One region of the Paenibacillus sp. JT31N17 genome, then DNA from elsewhere that is predicted to be linked to it. Evidence: riboswitches for the same ligand, from Rfam matches in the RefSeq annotation. Region 1 holds a riboswitch; each other region holds the start of a gene.
What was found. A riboswitch is a leader RNA that binds a small molecule or an ion and turns the genes downstream of it on or off. The one in region 1 is predicted to bind cyclic di-AMP.

Region 1 (4,213 bases):
GATATTCAACATTGCCAATTCGTTCGCCCAGACGGTGAACGGGCTGCTCAGCTCGATGATCCCTTTTTACGCCAAATATACGCTCCGCATTCCTGAATCCCAGGTTTCCCTGCTGTTGGCATCGATATTTGTATCGGTTATTCCACTTGTGGTCGTCTGGTACCGGATCGTTAACAAGCTTGGTTCCCATAACGGCTGGCGGGTTTCTCTCGCTGTATATGCCTTGTCCGTCATACCGCTGTGGTTCGGGCAGGGACTTGCCAGCGGAATTGTATTCGGGATTATAGTCGGCTTCGGACTGGCAGGGTTTCTGGTTACTCCGCCTGTGCTGAACAGCCGTATCATCGATCTGGATACAGCCAGAACCGGCCAGCGCAGGGAAGGCGTGTATACGGCCGTCAGCGGATTCATCACCCGCTCCAGCGGTCTGATCTCGGCCTTGGCGTTCTGGACCATCGGCATGCTCTTTGGCTATGTAAGCGGCGACGAACCCGGACCGAATCCTGATTTGACCTTTCGCGTCCTGGTCTGCGTTGTCCCCTTTTGTTTACTGAGCGTTTCCTTGATTCTCTCGTTTTTTCTGAAGCCATTTCCGGAAAGTCAGGATTAAAAAAGTGTTGGAGGTGCGGCAGATGGAGAAATATTTAATTTTGAATGCTGATGATTTTGGGCAGAGCGAGGCCGCCAATCAAGCTATTATGCATTTGCTGGAGGAGCGGAAGGTATCATCGGCAACGATTATGCCGCCTGCCTCGGCCTTTGAGCAGGCGGCAGCGTGGTGCCGTAAGCAGAAGGCAGCGAACATCGGGCTGCATCTGACGCTAACAAGCGAGATTGCCGCTTTGCCCTGGAAAAGCCTGACCGGCGATCCGTCGCTGGAGGGCCCGGACGGGCGCATGCACGCCACCATCGAAGCCTTCGAGCGGCAGTCCGATCCGAAGGCGGTTGTACGGGAAATGCAGGCACAATTCCAGGCGGTGAAGCAGGCGGGTCTGACGGTCTCCCATGCGGATAATCATATGGGAAGTCTCTATGGCCTGGCGACAGGCAGAAGCTATCTGCCGCAGGTGCTGTGGCAGTGCTCCCGGCGCGGTCTGCCATTCCGTCTGTTCCGCTGGATCGATCCCCGGGACAAGTTTCTGGCCTCTATTCCGGGAGCGGAGCAGGCGCTGCGCAAGGTGGTCCATCTTGCGGATACGCTCGGCGTGCCGATACCGGATTATCTGCTGAGCCATACGTATGGCGTGGAAGAAGGAGAAACCTATGAGAGCTTCAAGCAGATGATGCTGTCAAAGCTCTACGATCTTCCCGAGGGAATCTGCGAGACTTATATTCATCCGGCAGCCGGGGACGAGCATATGAGCGCCCTTGTTCCATCCTGGGAGAAGCGGGTATGGGAATACAAGCTGATGCAGGGTGATGATTTCGCTTATGCGCTGCGGGATGCCAAGGTTGCCCTGGCGACTTATGATGATGTGCGGAAGTACAGAAAAAAGCCAAGGCTCAAATCCGCGGCTGTGCTGTTGAGATCGCTTATGGCCAGACAAAAATAACGGGCAGGAAACATAATAGGTCATAAATGAAGATATCCTGCGAAAAAGGTTGATAGGAAGAGGATAGGATCTATGTAAGCGTTTATATCGCTATATAGGGTAATGAGCTTAAATATTTTCCAGTTTCCGTTGCTGTACAAGAAATAAGTGAAGGAGTAATATTCAGTAAGTGAAGCGGCAAGTCGTGGAAAAGAGTTTCAATTTCATAGAAATCCTTAATCGCTGAGTTCTGAAACAGAAACGGGGGAACCATGGAGGCAGATGCAGTTGATCTGGTCTCAGGGGTGAATCACCTGGCGCAAGCCAAGGTGTAGGGCGACTCTCGCGCCCGAATCCGGCAGCTAACCTCGTAAGCGTACGGAAGAGGAATTATCGCGTTTTAACCATGTTCTCTTGTGGATAAAGCCGCGGAAAGCTCCTAACTTTCTGCGGCTTTTTTTATGCTTGAAATTAGTGATAGGATCATTTGCTTCACAACAAAATGCAGCTAAAAGGGGAAGTCACAGTGGTAGGCAGATTCAAACGGTTATTAATCGGACGTCCAATGAAAAGCGCGGAAATTGAAGGGGAAAAGCTGAGCAAACTTAAAGCGCTTGCGGTATTGTCCTCGGATGCGCTCTCTTCAGTCGCTTACGGGACGGAGCAAATTCTGATCGTTCTGATGGCTGCGGGCTTCGCGGCGGTATGGTATTCCATCCCCATCTCGCTTGCTGTGCTGGGTCTTCTCCTGATTCTGATTTTGTCATACAGGCAAACGATCTTCGCTTATCCCGCCGGAGGCGGGGCTTATGTAGTAGCCAAGGACAATCTGGGCGTCCGCACCGGACTGCTGGCCGGAGGCTCGCTGCTTGTCGATTACATTCTTACTGTCGCCGTCAGCACATCCGCCGGGACTGATGCCATTACATCGGCTTTTCCGTCTCTGCATGATCATCGCGTACTGATTGCGCTCATCATGATTTTGTTTTTGACTATTATCAGCCTGCGCGGAATTACGGAATCCGCATCCGTGCTTGCCATGCCCGTTTATTTGTTTGTCTTCGCGATTTTCGCCCTCATTATTTCGGGAATTATCAAGTACGCGCTCGGAGGCGTTGATGCGCATCCTCCGGAAATCGGCGCCGCTGTATCGAATATCAGTCTCTTCCTGCTTCTGAAGGCCTTCAGCTCCGGCTGTTCCGCGCTCACCGGCGTGGAGGCGGTATCCAATGCCATACCGAACTTCAAGCAGCCGGCCAATCGCAATGCCGCCGCCACACTGATCATGATGGGCGCCATTCTGGGCGCCATGTTTGTGGGAATCAGCCTTCTCGCCTACTGGTACGGCATTACGCCGAATCCGAAGGAAACCGTGGTCTCCCAGATCGCCGATTCCACCTTTGGCAGAGGCGTGATTTATTATATCATCCAGGGTGTCACTGCCCTGATTCTGTTTCTGGCAGCCAATACAGCCTACTCGGCCTTTCCTCTTCTGGCGTTCATGCTGGCCAAAGATAAATATATGCCGAATGTGTTTATGGTGCGCGGCGACCGTCTCGGCTTTTCCAATGGCATTATTATTTTGGGCATCTTGTCAGCTTTGCTCGTAGTGCTTTTCCATGGCGATACCGAGAGCCTGATTCCCCTGTATGCGGTAGGCGTCTTTATTCCCTTTACGTTATCCCAGCTGGGGATGATGGTGAGGTGGATTAAGCTGAAGCCAGCCAACTGGATCATAAAATTAGTCATCAATACAATTGGCATGCTCACCACTCTGGTCATTACGCTGATTTTTATCTTCACCAAGTTCGGGCATGTCTGGATGGTCTTTCTATTCCTGCCTGTTGTGATCTGGATCTTCCTGAGCATCAACAAGCATTACCGCAATACGGCGGATCAATTGCGGATCAACATGGAAGCGGACAAACCGGTTATTAAAGGAAGCACCATCGTGGTTCCGGTAGCGGGCATAACGCGCGTTGTCATGCAGTCGCTGAGCTATGCCAAGTCGCTGACGGAGAATGTGGTCGCCGTTTATGTGGGATTTGATGATGAAGATATTGAACGGATGGAGAAAAAATGGGAGGAATGGAATCCCGGCGTCCGTCTTATCGTGCTCCGGTCCAGCTATCGCAGCGTGATCAGGCCGCTCATGAAATTCATTGATACGGTCGAGTGGAAAAGCGCGGAAACCGATCATATTACCATTCTCATTCCCCAGTTCATAACCAGGCACTGGTGGCAGTATATTCTTCACAACCAGACAGGCTTGATGCTGCATGCTTATTTGTTCGCCCAGAAGGACGTAGTTATCACGACAGTCCCCTATCATCTGAATCGGTAGGCTAACCTGCCAAGCGCATTTGTTTTGGAATATCGATGCAGTTAATAGAATAAAGCTCAAGCATCAGGCGGTCTTCATCTCTTGCTTAGCAGTAGATTGGCGCTGGATATAGCGCTCCAGCTCGCCCTGAAATTCCAGCTGCAGAGCTGCCGAATTTTCCAGATCGCCGGGAGTGACCAGCGAGGCCGGCTTGTCGGCAATCGGAAGTCCGCTATGCTCGAACACCTTGGCGACAAACTGGGTGCAGAAGTAAGCATTCTCGCGCTGGAACTCCATATTCAGCATAACGCCGAACAGGCCGATCAGATTGTATTTGTAGTTTTCCTTGTTGGCTTCG
Region 2 (4,213 bases), on a different contig from region 1:
ATACTCGGCGATCGGGCCCATAACGATGACTGGCAGGAAGGTCAGCGCGCCAATCAGAATGACAGTCCCGATCAATAAGAATGTGAACAGCGCATTGTCCGTACGGAACGTACCGATCGTCTCCGGCACCCATTGCTTGCGGGTCAGCGACCCGGCAACGGCCAGCAGCGCAATCATCGAAATATACCTTCCGAAGAACATGACAAGGCCCGTGGTAATATTCCAGAACGGCGTATTATCGGCGAGTCCCTCAAATCCGGAGCCGTTGTTAGCCGCGGACGAGGTGTATTCATACAGCACCTGCGAGATGCCGTGGAAGCCAGGATTCGTAATGGCCCCTTTTCCCAGATCGGTCAGGAAGGCAATGGCCGTCGGTGCAAGAATGATAAACGGATGCGCCAGAATAGCGATCGCGATCAGCTTCATCTCCCGCGGTTCAATCTTCCTGCCGAGAAACTCGGGCGTTCGCCCGACCATCAGACCGCAGATGAATACGGCAAGAATGGCATACATCAGCATATTGACCAGCCCTACGCCTTTACCGCCGAATACGACGTTAAGCATCATCTCTGCAAGCGGTACAAGACCGCCTATCGGCGTGAGCGTATCGTGCATGTTATTGACCGATCCCGTTGTCGCCGCCGTCGTAACCGCTGTGAACAGGGACGACTGGGCAATCCCGAAGCGTACTTCTTTACCTTCCATGCTGCCCTGCGAAGCATCAATGCCAAGCCCGTTCATGACAGGGTTCCCGCTTTTCTCAGCCGAATAGACGACAGAGAGGAATACAAGGAACAGGATCATCATGGCCGAGAAAATAACCCAGCCCTGCTTGCGGCTTTTTGCGAACCTGCCGTACATGAAAGGCAGCGCCGCAGCCAGCACCCACATCGACAAAATCTCGATGACATTCGTAAGTGGTCTCGGGTTCTCGAACGGATGCGCCGAGTTGACGCCGAAGAACCCGCCTCCGTTGGTGCCCAGATGCTTGATCGATTCCAATGAAGCTACAGGTCCGATTGCGATCTGCTGCGTCGCGCCTTCCAGAGTCGTTACGGACAAGGTGGGATCAAGCGTCTGCGGCACCTGCAGGCCGACCAGCACCAGGGTGACGATAATCGCCAGCGGGAAAAAGACCCGCGTGTGCGCTTTGACGAAGTCCTCGAAGAAGTTGCCTACCGTTTTGCCTTTGCTTGTGATTCCCCTCACGAATGCGACTGCAACCGAGAAGCCGGTCGCCGCCGACGTGAACATCATCATCATGATGACCGCCATTTGCGTGAAATACGACAGGCCGCTTTCACCGCTGTAATGCTGCAGGTTCGTATTGGTCATGAAGCTGATTATCGTATTCAGGATGAGCGTGGGCTCCATATCGCCGATTCCGTTCGGATTTAGCGGCAGCCCGCTTTGCACCCGCAGCAGCACATAGCTGATGGCTACGAATATGAAGTTGATGGTAACGAAGCTGATGGCGTACTTCTTCCAGCTCATCCCTGCCCTGTTCTTCAGCCCCATGATCATATAAATCACTTTCTCCACCGGACCGAACACCTTGTCTGTGCGGTTAGGTTCATTCGAGAATACATGATACAAATAATTCCCGAGCGGTTTGGCGATCAGCATCAGAACGCCGATCACAATAATAATTTGCAATATGTCCATAGCCGTTCCTCCTTGGGGCTTAATCGACTCTCAAGCTCATTTAAAATTTCTCCGGATGAAGCAGGGCATACACCAGGTAGATCAGCAGCGCGCCTGTAAAAATCAAAACCAGCGTCATAAGCGTTCTCCCTCCGTCTCATCGATCGATTTGTCGCACCAGACCAAGAATCCGGCGATAACAAGGAAAGAGGCGATCAAAGTCAAAATCATCCATACATCCAACATAACAGCACTCCCTTTATGGTTGATCATTCAGGCGGCTGAGCAAGAACCCGACATCTCCGGATTGCGTGCGCACAATATAGGCAGCGCCGAGCTTTTTATAAATAACCTCGGGATGCCATACCGTCGTAATAACGGTAATCTCCTGGCAGGACCAGTTGGCCATGAGCTGCAGATACTGACAGCTGAGCGGCAGGCTCGACTCAAAAATATAAACGCGTCCGATCGAAAATAGGGGAGCCGCTCCCGCTTTGCTGCGGGTCGTGTTCACACGTATAATTTCATTAACGCCCATTTCCCGCAGCAGCTTTTCTTCCCTCCTATTATTCGTGAGGGCAACCACAGGCTGCTGTTTGTAGAGCAGCAGCCGTACGAATTTTCTCCCTGCCTCAGTCGATGCAGCCACCAATATGGGCCGTTGTTCCATACGTTTCTCCTCCAAATTCAAGGGAAGAAGGCAACAAAAAAGAAGCCTTAGGAAAAGAGTAACCTTTACCTGCGGCTTCTTTGACCATGACAAACGTCCTGATCGCTCGCGATAAGTGTTGCCTCTCCCGGTACGCTTACGAGGTTAGCTGTCGGATTCGGGCATGAGAGTAGCCCTACGCCCGGCATTTTGGAATGCCGGATGATTCACCCCGTGACCGTCGCTTTCGTCCCGATGGACAAGGACGGTCGTTGGTTCCCCCGTTACTGCAGCTGCTGCGCAATATTCAGCGAATGAAACAAATTCAAGATTTATACAAAAATCTATACAACAAAAAACCGCAGAGGCACGTGACGCTCTGCGGTCGAATTTAATCGATCACTTCGTTCACCATTCCTCTCTCCACCTGCGCTTACGAGGTTAGCTGTCGGATTCGGGCGGTGAGAGTCGCCCTACATTGCATGAGTTTCATGACACTCCTGCAACGATTCACCCCTGCGCTGTACGATCCGACTCTCACATCGGATACCAACAACGCTTCTATGGTTCCCCCGCTTTCCACCCGAAGGCGGAAACTCAGCGATCAAAAAAATGGATATATGCTGTTGAGCACGATATGAATCATACTCCCAGCCGTACGGCGTGTAAAGCATGTCCAGAACAGCTATGGGCACAAATAACGCCGCTGGACATATTTTCAAGCGCTTTCAGAGGATCAATGCTTCTTTATGCTCTGTATATCGCGGTATTTCGCTGTTTTTCTTTATCTCCGCTTAAAATGAAACCAGGCCCTTCGGGAGCATATATGAAGAATGGAGCAGCGTATTAGCAACATGAAGAGGGAACGAGTAATTGCGCAAAATGACTGGTTTTAGCCGCTTATTTTCACTTTAAATGAAAAATATGGCGTTATGAAGTGTTTATCAGGCTGCGGATCGTTTTACAGAAGAAAAGGAACGGAATATGATAAATGGCAAGCCTGATTACGGCTATCATTTATTCGCTGAGTGCTTCCAAAGGAAGCAGCGGGGGAACCATGTGAGCGTCTGGGACTTCTGGCGTTCAAGGGGTGAATCCGGATGCCTAACGGCTCTGGCAGGGCGGCTCTCTCGTCCGAATCCGACAGCTAACCTCGTAAGCGAAAAAAGGGAGAGAATTTAAAGATGTCTGTTCAAACCGTTGACCCACTGCCCAAAGCTGACCCGCTGCCTGAACCGGAACTCCGCCTGCAGATTGTTCAAGTCAAAAGGATGGAGCTGTTTATTGTGGCCCTCAATGAAAACAAAATGACCCGTTATCAGGTCATCCTGTTTCTGACCACAAACGCCGGACAAGCATGGAGCGATATGGTGCTGGAAAATTGGCAAAAGCCCGCGGACTGGATTACATGGTCCAACCGTTTCCGGGACATTCTGGATTCCAGGGAGCCTCATAATCTCGGTTGGTTACTGCAGCATTATCATGAAGATACCATTCAAAGTGTACTGGTCTCCTCAGCTCTGGAGCAGTTGAAAAGCAATCCCGGTCATAATCAGTCAGCGATAAAAACCGTATTGTTTGACCGTGCATCTTCTTATATTAGTTTGTTCTAGCATTCAAACCTCTTTTTATATTGTAGGGAAGCCCGGAGAGTTTCTGTGCTCTTCGGGCTTATTTTGTATGCTCTAAAGTCAGATCCGGAGGTGTGGATCGTGCTGCTTGTCGATCAAGCCATCCAGAATAACGTGTACAAAAACACATAATTATGGCGTACAGCAGCATAATAAATCGTATTAATAACTCCCGTGCGGATAAAATCAAAAAAAAGCATCGTCCGCCCTAACAAGCAGCAGCGATACTTTAATTGAATTAGAACAATATAATCCCGGCGGCTCCGGCAGCCATGATGACCATAATGGG
Region 3 (4,213 bases), on a different contig from region 1:
GAATAGGCAGCAGGATGTAGACGATGCCCATGATGATATTGCCCGGCGTTCCCGTGAAGATCAGGGAAATAGCCATCATGATGCTGTCGAATACGGCATGGGCGAATACGACCGTGAGAAAACCGTACCGCAGAAACATGAAGCTGAAGATAAGCCCGATAACGGTCAATTCAAGCAGCCGTGTGGTGGAAGGGAAAATGGGATATGTAACATGGCCAAGCGCCCATATAATAGTGGGAATAAGCGAAGCGACGAACGTATTGTTGAACCATTTTTTGAAAAGGCCGATTCCGAAAAAACGGTACAAAGCCTCCTCCGAAATGGCGGCGCACCAGGCCAGCATGGGGAAGATCCACAAAATGCCCAGGTTGTATGGAGACTGCGTGACATCCGAGGTTGACCATGCGCCGGTAACATTCACCAGCACGATGAAGATGACGGTCTGCAGTCCCAGCAGCAGGAAAGCAATCAGATAACCGAGCCACATGCTGCGCCATACATGATCGCCATAACCCTCCTCTCCCATTCGCGGCCACATCCGTTTGCCCATTGAGTTCCACAGGGCGTCGCCGCCGACAAGGGAGAAATAAACGGCAATGCCCATCACAATCGTGACGACACAGGTAATGCCGACATTAATGGCCGCGTAGGCCATCGCATTAGGGTCCTCGCCGGCACTCGCCAGCAGACCGTCCATGAGATTGAAGTCATTCGCCAAATACATGACGAGGAACAGCAGAGTCAGTACAATACCGCGTGTAAACGAGGAATGCTTGCGGTAAAGCGCGGCATAGACGATTGCAATGACGAACAGGACAAAGGAAAGCAGAATGCTGCCGAGGAGGGACAGGAAAGAAGCAAGCTTCTGCTGGGCCTGGACATAGCTCGAATAACTGGCCGGAACCGTGAAGCCGGGCTTGTATTCGGCAATGATGAGCGTTCCATCGCTTGTTTTCTCTGTTCTCATCGCAAGCATCAGCTGCGATTCTCCGATCGTATAGCCGTTAACCTTGTACGAGATCCTGCCTGTTTCCGGGTCTGCCTTGGTCATGCTTAGTTCATTCGCTTTAAATCCTTGGGAGACGGCATATTTCATAGCAGCGTCGCTTATCTGGGTCGCTTGCGGGATAGTGGTATGGATCTCCTTGTATTGGTTCCAGCCGACAACCTTGGCTTCCTGCATATGCACATAAATAAAAATCTGGCTGCCGTCAGGCATCGCCGCCGTGACCTGGAATGTGTCGGTGGGGAAGCGGCTGTCATATTTCTTGTCGTAGGTCTCGGTCTGCTTTTCCTTGGACAGATAACCGTAAAGCATCGAATCGGATTGGTGAACCGCATGGATGCTCTCCGGCAGCTGCTTGAATTGCTGCAGGGCAAAATCCTCAGCAATCTGCTCGGCTTTGCTTTTGGCGATTACCTTCTTGCTGCCCGAGTCAAAAAAAGACTCCGAGGTTTGCGGTACAACTTGTACGAGCAAATAAATAACAATGCCAATGACGCCTAACCATGCATAGAATTTCCAGTTGGGCCGCAGCTGATAAACATTCATGTTTGCACCTCTAATCTCAATATACAAGCAGTAAACCGCATACATCTACCTTATCATAGTTGTCTCGATAATTTCCATGCGAATGCTCGCAAATACGTTTTGTGGTCGAGTTAAATGGACAATAATGAACAGGATGTGCCGATTTGGGCCCGAGGGTCGTCTTTTTTGCCTGAAAACGGTTCCTTTCCTCCTTAATTGTCGTTTGTTTTTTCCAGAACAATGCAATTATAATGTGTATCAATTGCATATGAAAAGCCGAATTTCGAAATGAAAACGGGGGAACCATACAGCTGTCTTGAACGGGTCGCTTAAGCTTATGCGATTTCATTAAAGGACAGCACGGGGTGAATTTCAACAAGCAGCGTAATTTTGAACTGCTTGTGAATAGGGCAGCTGTTCAAGCCCGAATCCGTCAGCTAACCTCGCAGGCTTCGTGGAACAGGACTCAAACGCATTGGCACTTGGGCTTCCAGTGCTTTTTTTGTGCGCGCAAACAGCCAGGAGGGGTGGGACAAATCCTACGATGCTATCTTTTTTCAATATTTCCAAATGGTCGCCGCCCCGTATATTGGTAACGGGCTTTGCGCTCATTATTTTGCTTGGAGGCTTGCTGCTCTCCATGCCCTTTGCCTCGCGGGATGGCTTACCGACGCCATTTATCGACGCGGTATTTACAGCAACAACGGCAACGTGCGTGACGGGGCTCGTGACTGTGGATACAGGCAGCCACTATTCGGTTCCCGGCCAAATCATTATTATGATGCTGATTCAGCTTGGCGGTCTCGGCTTTATGACCATGGCCACTTTGTTTGCTCTTGTTCTGCGCAAGCGCATATCCCTGAAGGAACGGCTCATTCTGCAGGAGGCGATGAACCAGACCAGCATGGAAGGCATTGTGCGTCTCATACGCAAAGTGATTTTGTACTCGTTGACCATTGAGCTCGTTGGCGCTGTCCTTTTTGCCATCCGCTGGTCGTTTGATATGCCGCTTGGCAAGGCAGTTTATTTTGGCATTTTTCACGCGATTTCATTCTTTAATAATGCGGGCATCGATTTATTCGGCCAGTTCGGGGTTCCGTATGTAAGCCTTACGGAGTATGTTAATGATCCTTTGGTCAATATCGTGACGATGCTGCTGATCATAACAGGCGGGATCGGTTTTATTGTTATCTCGGATCTCGTAGAATATCGCAATAATAAGAAACTTTCGCTTCATTCCAAAGTAGTACTGTCTATGACCGGCTTTTTGATTGTATTCGGAACGGTTGTTGTTTTTATATTCGAGTTCACCAATGCCAGGACACTCGGTTCCCTTCATTGGGGCGGCAAAATATTGGCTTCCTTCTTCCAGTCGGTTACTCCGCGTACAGCTGGCGCCAATACGCTTGACCTTGCCTCACTCAGGCAGGCCACACAGTTCCTGACCATTATCCTGATGTTCATCGGCGCTTCGCCGGGTTCTACAGGAGGCGGAATCAAGACCACAACCTTCACGACTCTAATCGGTGCGGTTATTGCCATGATCCGGGGCAGGGAAGATATTGTGCTGTTTCGCTACCGTCTTGCCCGTGAGCGCATTTTCAAAGCATTGACCATTACCTTGTTATCGCTTTCCCTTGTCATTGTCGTCACCATGGTGCTCTCCACGACTGAGGATCAGGCCTTCTTGAAAATCCTGTTCGAGACTACCTCAGCCTTCGGGACAGTAGGCTTGACGCTTGGCATTACACCGGAGCTCTCCACGGTCGGCAAGATTATTATCTGCTTGACCATGTTTGCCGGCAGGCTGGGTCCTCTGACACTCGCCTATGCGCTTGGGCCGCGTTCGGAGAAAGAATTATATCGTCATCCGGAAGGCAAAATTATTATTGGATAGGGGAAATTATTACACGATGAAGAATCATCAGTTCGTCATTATCGGACTTGGCCGCTTCGGTTCAAGTTTGGCCAGGGAATTAGTGGAGCTTGGATATGAAGTGCTCGGCATTGATAAGGACGAGGAAGCCGTTCAGGATATGAGTCAGCATCTGACGCATACCGTCGTGGCGGAATCAACGGACGAGGAAGTGCTGCGGTCGCTTGGCGTACGCAATTTTGACTGTGGTGTTGTCGCTATCGGCGATGATATTCAAGCGAGCATTCTGACGACTATTTTGCTTAAGGACCTGGGCGTGAAGAAGGTCGTGGCCAAGGCGATGAGCGAGCTGCATGGTCGGGTGCTGGAGAAAATCGGGGTGGACCGCGTAGTCTATCCGGAGCGGGATATGGGCATTCGTGTCGCGCATCAGCTGGTGTCGCCTAATCTGCTTGATTATATTGAATTGTCAAAGGATTATACGATTGCCGAGCTGGCGGTGCCAAAATGTCTTAACGGCGTATCCCTGCAGGATCTTAATCCCAGAGCTAAATTCGGCTGCAGCATTGTTGCAATCAATAAGCCCAGAGGAATCATTATTGCTCCTACTGCAACCGATGTGCTCGCTGAGAAGGATGTCATGGTTGTCATCGGGACCAACCAACAGATTGAACAATTCGAGGAGTCCGTTACCCGTTAGGGGAAATCAGCGACTGCTTCATTATGAAACGGGCGTGAAAGCGGCAAATGGAGACATCAACTACAGAAACAATTCATCACTTGTTTTTACTGCTGCTCACGATTGT
Region 4 (4,213 bases), on a different contig from region 1:
ACGATGCGCGAGATAGCCAAGGAGGCAGGCTGCTCGCATACCGCGATCTATTTGTATTTCAAGAATAAAGAGGATCTGCTGCAGCAGATCGCTATCCCGCCGCTTGCGGAGATGGAAGGCCGGATGCTGGAGAGGCTGGGAGACGCGGACGCAGTCCCGCTGGACAAATTGATTGGCGCCTGCCAGGAATATGCTGTGTTTTGCCTGAGCAATGGCAGCTTCTTCAATGTTCTGATCACATCGGGAAGCGGCAGGGTGGATGAGCCGGAGCCCGAGCTCGAAGTGAATCAGATCCGCAACCGTATATTCGGCCATCTGATTCAGGCGCTGGACAATGTGGTGGATGAAGAGGGTTCTGCTTCCGACGCTGAAGCTGCGCTCAATCATGCGCGCATTTTATTTTATTACATGCAGGGATTCGTCCACACCTATAACGGCAGTCTGGAGTCCATCGATTCGCTTTTGGAGAGGACGCTCCCCATTTACAATCAAGGAATAAGAACATTGGTGGCAGGTATGAAGGCCTAATATCGATAAAAAAACAAGAGATCGGCATTAAAACGCCTTTGTAAATAAGTCCTTTGACATGGAGGGAAATGATAAAATGTTAGCGAATTGATAAGGATACTTCTTTTGAACCTGTCGGGGGATGAGCTTTATGAAGGATCAACAATCTCAATACGAGTCATTTATTTCCACTCATCTGCATCAATTGGTTGATCAGTCGCGAATAGGCGTCTTTCTTTTTCATGAAGATCAAATTTCGTATGTAAATCCGTGTCTGGCGGAGATGTTCGGATACTCCCGTGAGGAAATTATCGGTATGCAGCCCAAGGAACTGGTCTTCGAGGAAGACCGGGCATTTTTCAAAGACAAAATCAGCCGTCGGTTGAGAGGGGAAAGCAGGGGGACCCGCAACTGGCTCAGAGGGCTCAGGAAGGACGGAAGTCTGTTCTACTATGAGGCCAAGGGTATATTGATCGAGTATGATGGCCGTCCCGCGCTAGTTGGAACGCTGACGGATGTCACCAGTACGATTAAAGCGGATGAAATTTTGCGTGAGCATGAACTCAGGTATCAGCGCCTGATCAAATATTTGCCTGAACCCATCGTCGTTCATGACGGTGAAACGATTTTATATACGAATAATGCCGGCCTTCTCCTCTTTGGCGCCACCAGGGTTGAGGAATTATTTACCGTTACCTATATGGATTTGATTTACGCCGATTACCGGCAAATGACGAGCGAACGCATGAGCTTGCTGCTGGCCTCGGATGAGCCTTTGGACTTTATGAAATCCAAAATCGTCAGCCTTGATGGAAGGATCATCGATGTCGAGGTTTCAGGCATCCGGATTCATAATTTTCAGGGACGCCCCTTTGTTGTGCAAAGCGTGTTTCGTGATTTGACGGAGCGCAAAAGAGAGGAAGAAGCGATTATCCGGTCAGAGAAGCTGTCGGTAGCAGGTCAGATGGCGGCGGGAATCGCTCACGAAATCCGAAACCCTTTAACCTCCTTAAAGGGTTTTACGCAGTTTCTAAAAACAAAGGTAAGCGACCATCATGAATATTTCAATATTATGCTTGCGGAGCTGGACCGGATCAATACGATCGTGCAGGAATTTATGGCGTTGGCCAAGCCCCAGGTCAAGCAGTTCAGCCATCATAATCTGGTCTTCATATTGGAGAATGTGATTACGCTGCTGGAAACCCAGGCGATTATGAACAATGTCGAGATGAAAAAGGATTTTGCCGCGAAGATGCCGACGGTATATTGCGATGAGAATCAGCTCAAGCAGGTATTTATCAATTTGATGAAAAATGCCATAGAGGCGATGCCAAGCGGAGGAGATTTATCCATTACCCTGAAGGAGGGGGACGCGGGTATGCTTACTGTCCGCATTCAAGACCAAGGGGTGGGAATCCCCAAGGATAAGCTTGAGCGTCTAGGCAGCCCCTTCTACTCGACCAAAAGCTCCGGCACGGGGCTTGGACTCATGATTTGCTTGCGCATTATTGAAGCCCACCGCGGCACGCTGAAATTTGAAAGCGAGGAAAGCAGCGGCACAACCGTCACAGTTGAGCTGCCTGCCTTTGAATGGGAGACAGAGGGATAAATGAATGGCGTTCAGCCAGTTATTGTTCGCGGCTGGACCTATTTACCAGTGTATTTGGGGGATAGAATTATGGTATCCTTTAACGCGAGCCGAAACTTATCGTACGGGGGATCTTTATGAGGCAGCAAACAGATGCTTTCAGCAAGCCATAATCTGTTTCCTGCCTCGCGGAATATTATCCGAGCCAGTCGAATTGGCAGGGTGAAAATCCGCTGGGGGTGAATCGCTTTGGAGCGGGCATATCCGCTTTGGCGTAGGGTTGAACTCCTCAATCCGAATCCGACAACTAACCTCGCAGGCCGCATGCACAAACAGGCATACTTAACCAATCGGGAGAGAGGCTGCCTTTGTTTGAGCGATGACGGAGTTTGGAGACAGTTCTGTATCAGAACATGCCGATAAACCCGTAAATAAAAAGGAGGACATTTGTTTTGGTAAATGCAAAATGGAAAAAAGGCGCGGCAGCAGCTGTGCTTGGATTGGCAATTCTTGCCCATGCAGGGGCGGCAAACGCTGCAGCGGTATACAAGGCAAAAGACAATGATACCTTCTGGACGTTGTCCAAGCAATTCGGCGTGCAGCTTGATCAGCTGGTGAAAGCGAATCCAGGCGTGGACCCGTCCAACATCTATGCGGGCTTGTCCATTACAGTGCCGGGATCGGCAGCGAAAAAAACGGCAGCAGCTCCGAAGCCCGCGGCGGTCAAGGCGATTAAAATGGAATCCACGGCCAAAGCGCTGCCGAAAAATACCGTGACAGTCAACGGACTTGCCTACAACTATACCGATGTTGTACAAGCCAAAGCAAGCGCCTATACAGCTGATGCATCCGAGAACGGCTGGGGCCCGGTTGACTATTACGGCAACCCGCTCAAGCTGGGTACGATCGCAGTTGATCCCAACCGTATTCCGATGGGAAGCAAGGTGTATATCACCGGTTATGACCATGACGGTTTGCCTGTTGGCGGCATGATGGCCGTAGCGACAGATATGGGGAGCGGGATCAAAGGGGATCGCATTGATATCTTTGTACCGCAATCGCAGGCAAAAGCCCAGGAGTTCGGGTTTCAATATGTAAAGGTTTTTGTTCTGGGCAAATCATAATACTTCAAATATAATCGATCATAAATGAGCGGCGCCCCCTTGCAGGGGCGCCGCTTGGTGGTTTCAGGGCTTTACGCTTCGTGCAGCCGGCTCTCCAAGCAGCTCGGGGAGCGTAACCATTTGATAGCCTTTGCTGCGGAGCAGCTTGATCAGTTTGGGCAGCGCCTCTAATGTTCCCGATAAATCCTGGCCGATGCCTCCGCCTGCATGCTGAAGAATAATAGAGCCGGGCTGCAGGGTTTTCTTGATGTTAAACAATATCGTACTGCTGTCGATGCCCCGCCAGTCAACAGAGTCGACATCCCAGTTGACGGCAATATAACCGTTTTGCTTCATCCATTCAATTTGCCCGGGCAGTACTTCCCCATAGGGCGGTCTGATTAATCTGGGACTATAACCGGCGAGCGGACGCAATATGGCGTCCGTATTGCGGATCTGCTGCTGGAAGGCAAACAGGGAAATACGCGAGAATACCGCATGGTTATAGGAATGGTTGCCGATTACATGTCCTTCCCTGCCAATGCGCCTGACTATGGACGGATAAGAAGCGGCGCGCGATCCGACTACAAAAAAAGTCGCCCTGACTTTATGGCGGGCTAATATATCAAGCACCTTGGACGTGTAGCGGGGATCAGGCACATCGTCAAAGGTAAGCGCAACCTTCCTCTCCTTGCGCGGGCCGCCGATAACGAAGGTCCCGGGATAACGCTGCTGCAGATCTACCCAGGATGTGGCGTCACGGCGCGAAATTTTCTTTTTCTTCTGCTGGCCTGTCTCTCTGCTCTGGAAAGAAGGCTCACTGACGCCGGGTATGCTAAGCGGCAGGCTGCCGGGCTCGTTCTGAAGTTGAATATGTAAGGAAGCCGGGAGCTTATCAAGCGGAGCAGCATGAAGTCTCCGCACCGGATCAAATGAACCGGAGAGTATCATGACCGCGAGGAGGATAAGAACGGTTTTTCGTATAGAGCGAACGCAATGATTATTCCGCAGCATG

Region 2: another riboswitch for cyclic di-AMP. It lies ahead of AC0YOB_RS30880 (hypothetical protein); the one in region 1 lies ahead of AC0YOB_RS35250 (APC family permease).
Region 3: another riboswitch for cyclic di-AMP. It lies ahead of AC0YOB_RS30245 (TrkH family potassium uptake protein); the one in region 1 lies ahead of AC0YOB_RS35250 (APC family permease).
Region 4: another riboswitch for cyclic di-AMP. It lies ahead of AC0YOB_RS21700 (3D domain-containing protein); the one in region 1 lies ahead of AC0YOB_RS35250 (APC family permease).

What each region holds. Positions count from the first base shown of each region.
Region 1 is NZ_JBWDNP010000022.1:36,939-41,151, forward strand. Features, by position in the region: gene AC0YOB_RS35240 (MFS transporter) at 1-610, shown strand, start outside; gene AC0YOB_RS35245 (polysaccharide deacetylase family protein) at 633-1,553, shown strand; cyclic di-AMP (ydaO/yuaA leader) riboswitch at 1,764-1,924, shown strand; gene AC0YOB_RS35250 (APC family permease) at 2,059-3,876, shown strand; gene AC0YOB_RS35255 (hypothetical protein) at 3,940-4,213, opposite strand, start outside.
Region 2 is NZ_JBWDNP010000015.1:65,215-69,427, reverse strand. Features, by position in the region: gene kdpA (potassium-transporting ATPase subunit KdpA) at 1-1,665, opposite strand, end outside; gene kdpF (K(+)-transporting ATPase subunit F) at 1,706-1,783, opposite strand; gene AC0YOB_RS30880 (hypothetical protein) at 1,904-2,314, opposite strand; cyclic di-AMP (ydaO/yuaA leader) riboswitch at 2,432-2,616, opposite strand; cyclic di-AMP (ydaO/yuaA leader) riboswitch at 2,709-2,906, opposite strand; cyclic di-AMP (ydaO/yuaA leader) riboswitch at 3,306-3,470, shown strand; gene AC0YOB_RS30875 (hypothetical protein) at 3,478-3,906, shown strand; gene AC0YOB_RS30870 (chromate transporter) at 4,163-4,213, opposite strand, start outside.
Region 3 is NZ_JBWDNP010000014.1:124,399-128,611, reverse strand. Features, by position in the region: gene AC0YOB_RS30250 (CPBP family intramembrane glutamic endopeptidase) at 1-1,552, opposite strand, end outside; cyclic di-AMP (ydaO/yuaA leader) riboswitch at 1,796-1,998, shown strand; gene AC0YOB_RS30245 (TrkH family potassium uptake protein) at 2,076-3,428, shown strand; gene AC0YOB_RS30240 (potassium channel family protein) at 3,445-4,107, shown strand; gene AC0YOB_RS30235 (cation:proton antiporter) at 4,155-4,213, shown strand, end outside.
Region 4 is NZ_JBWDNP010000007.1:22,174-26,386, reverse strand. Features, by position in the region: gene AC0YOB_RS21710 (TetR/AcrR family transcriptional regulator) at 1-528, shown strand, start outside; gene AC0YOB_RS21705 (PAS domain S-box protein) at 659-2,116, shown strand; cyclic di-AMP (ydaO/yuaA leader) riboswitch at 2,194-2,432, shown strand; gene AC0YOB_RS21700 (3D domain-containing protein) at 2,548-3,219, shown strand; gene AC0YOB_RS21695 (polysaccharide deacetylase family protein) at 3,283-4,212, opposite strand.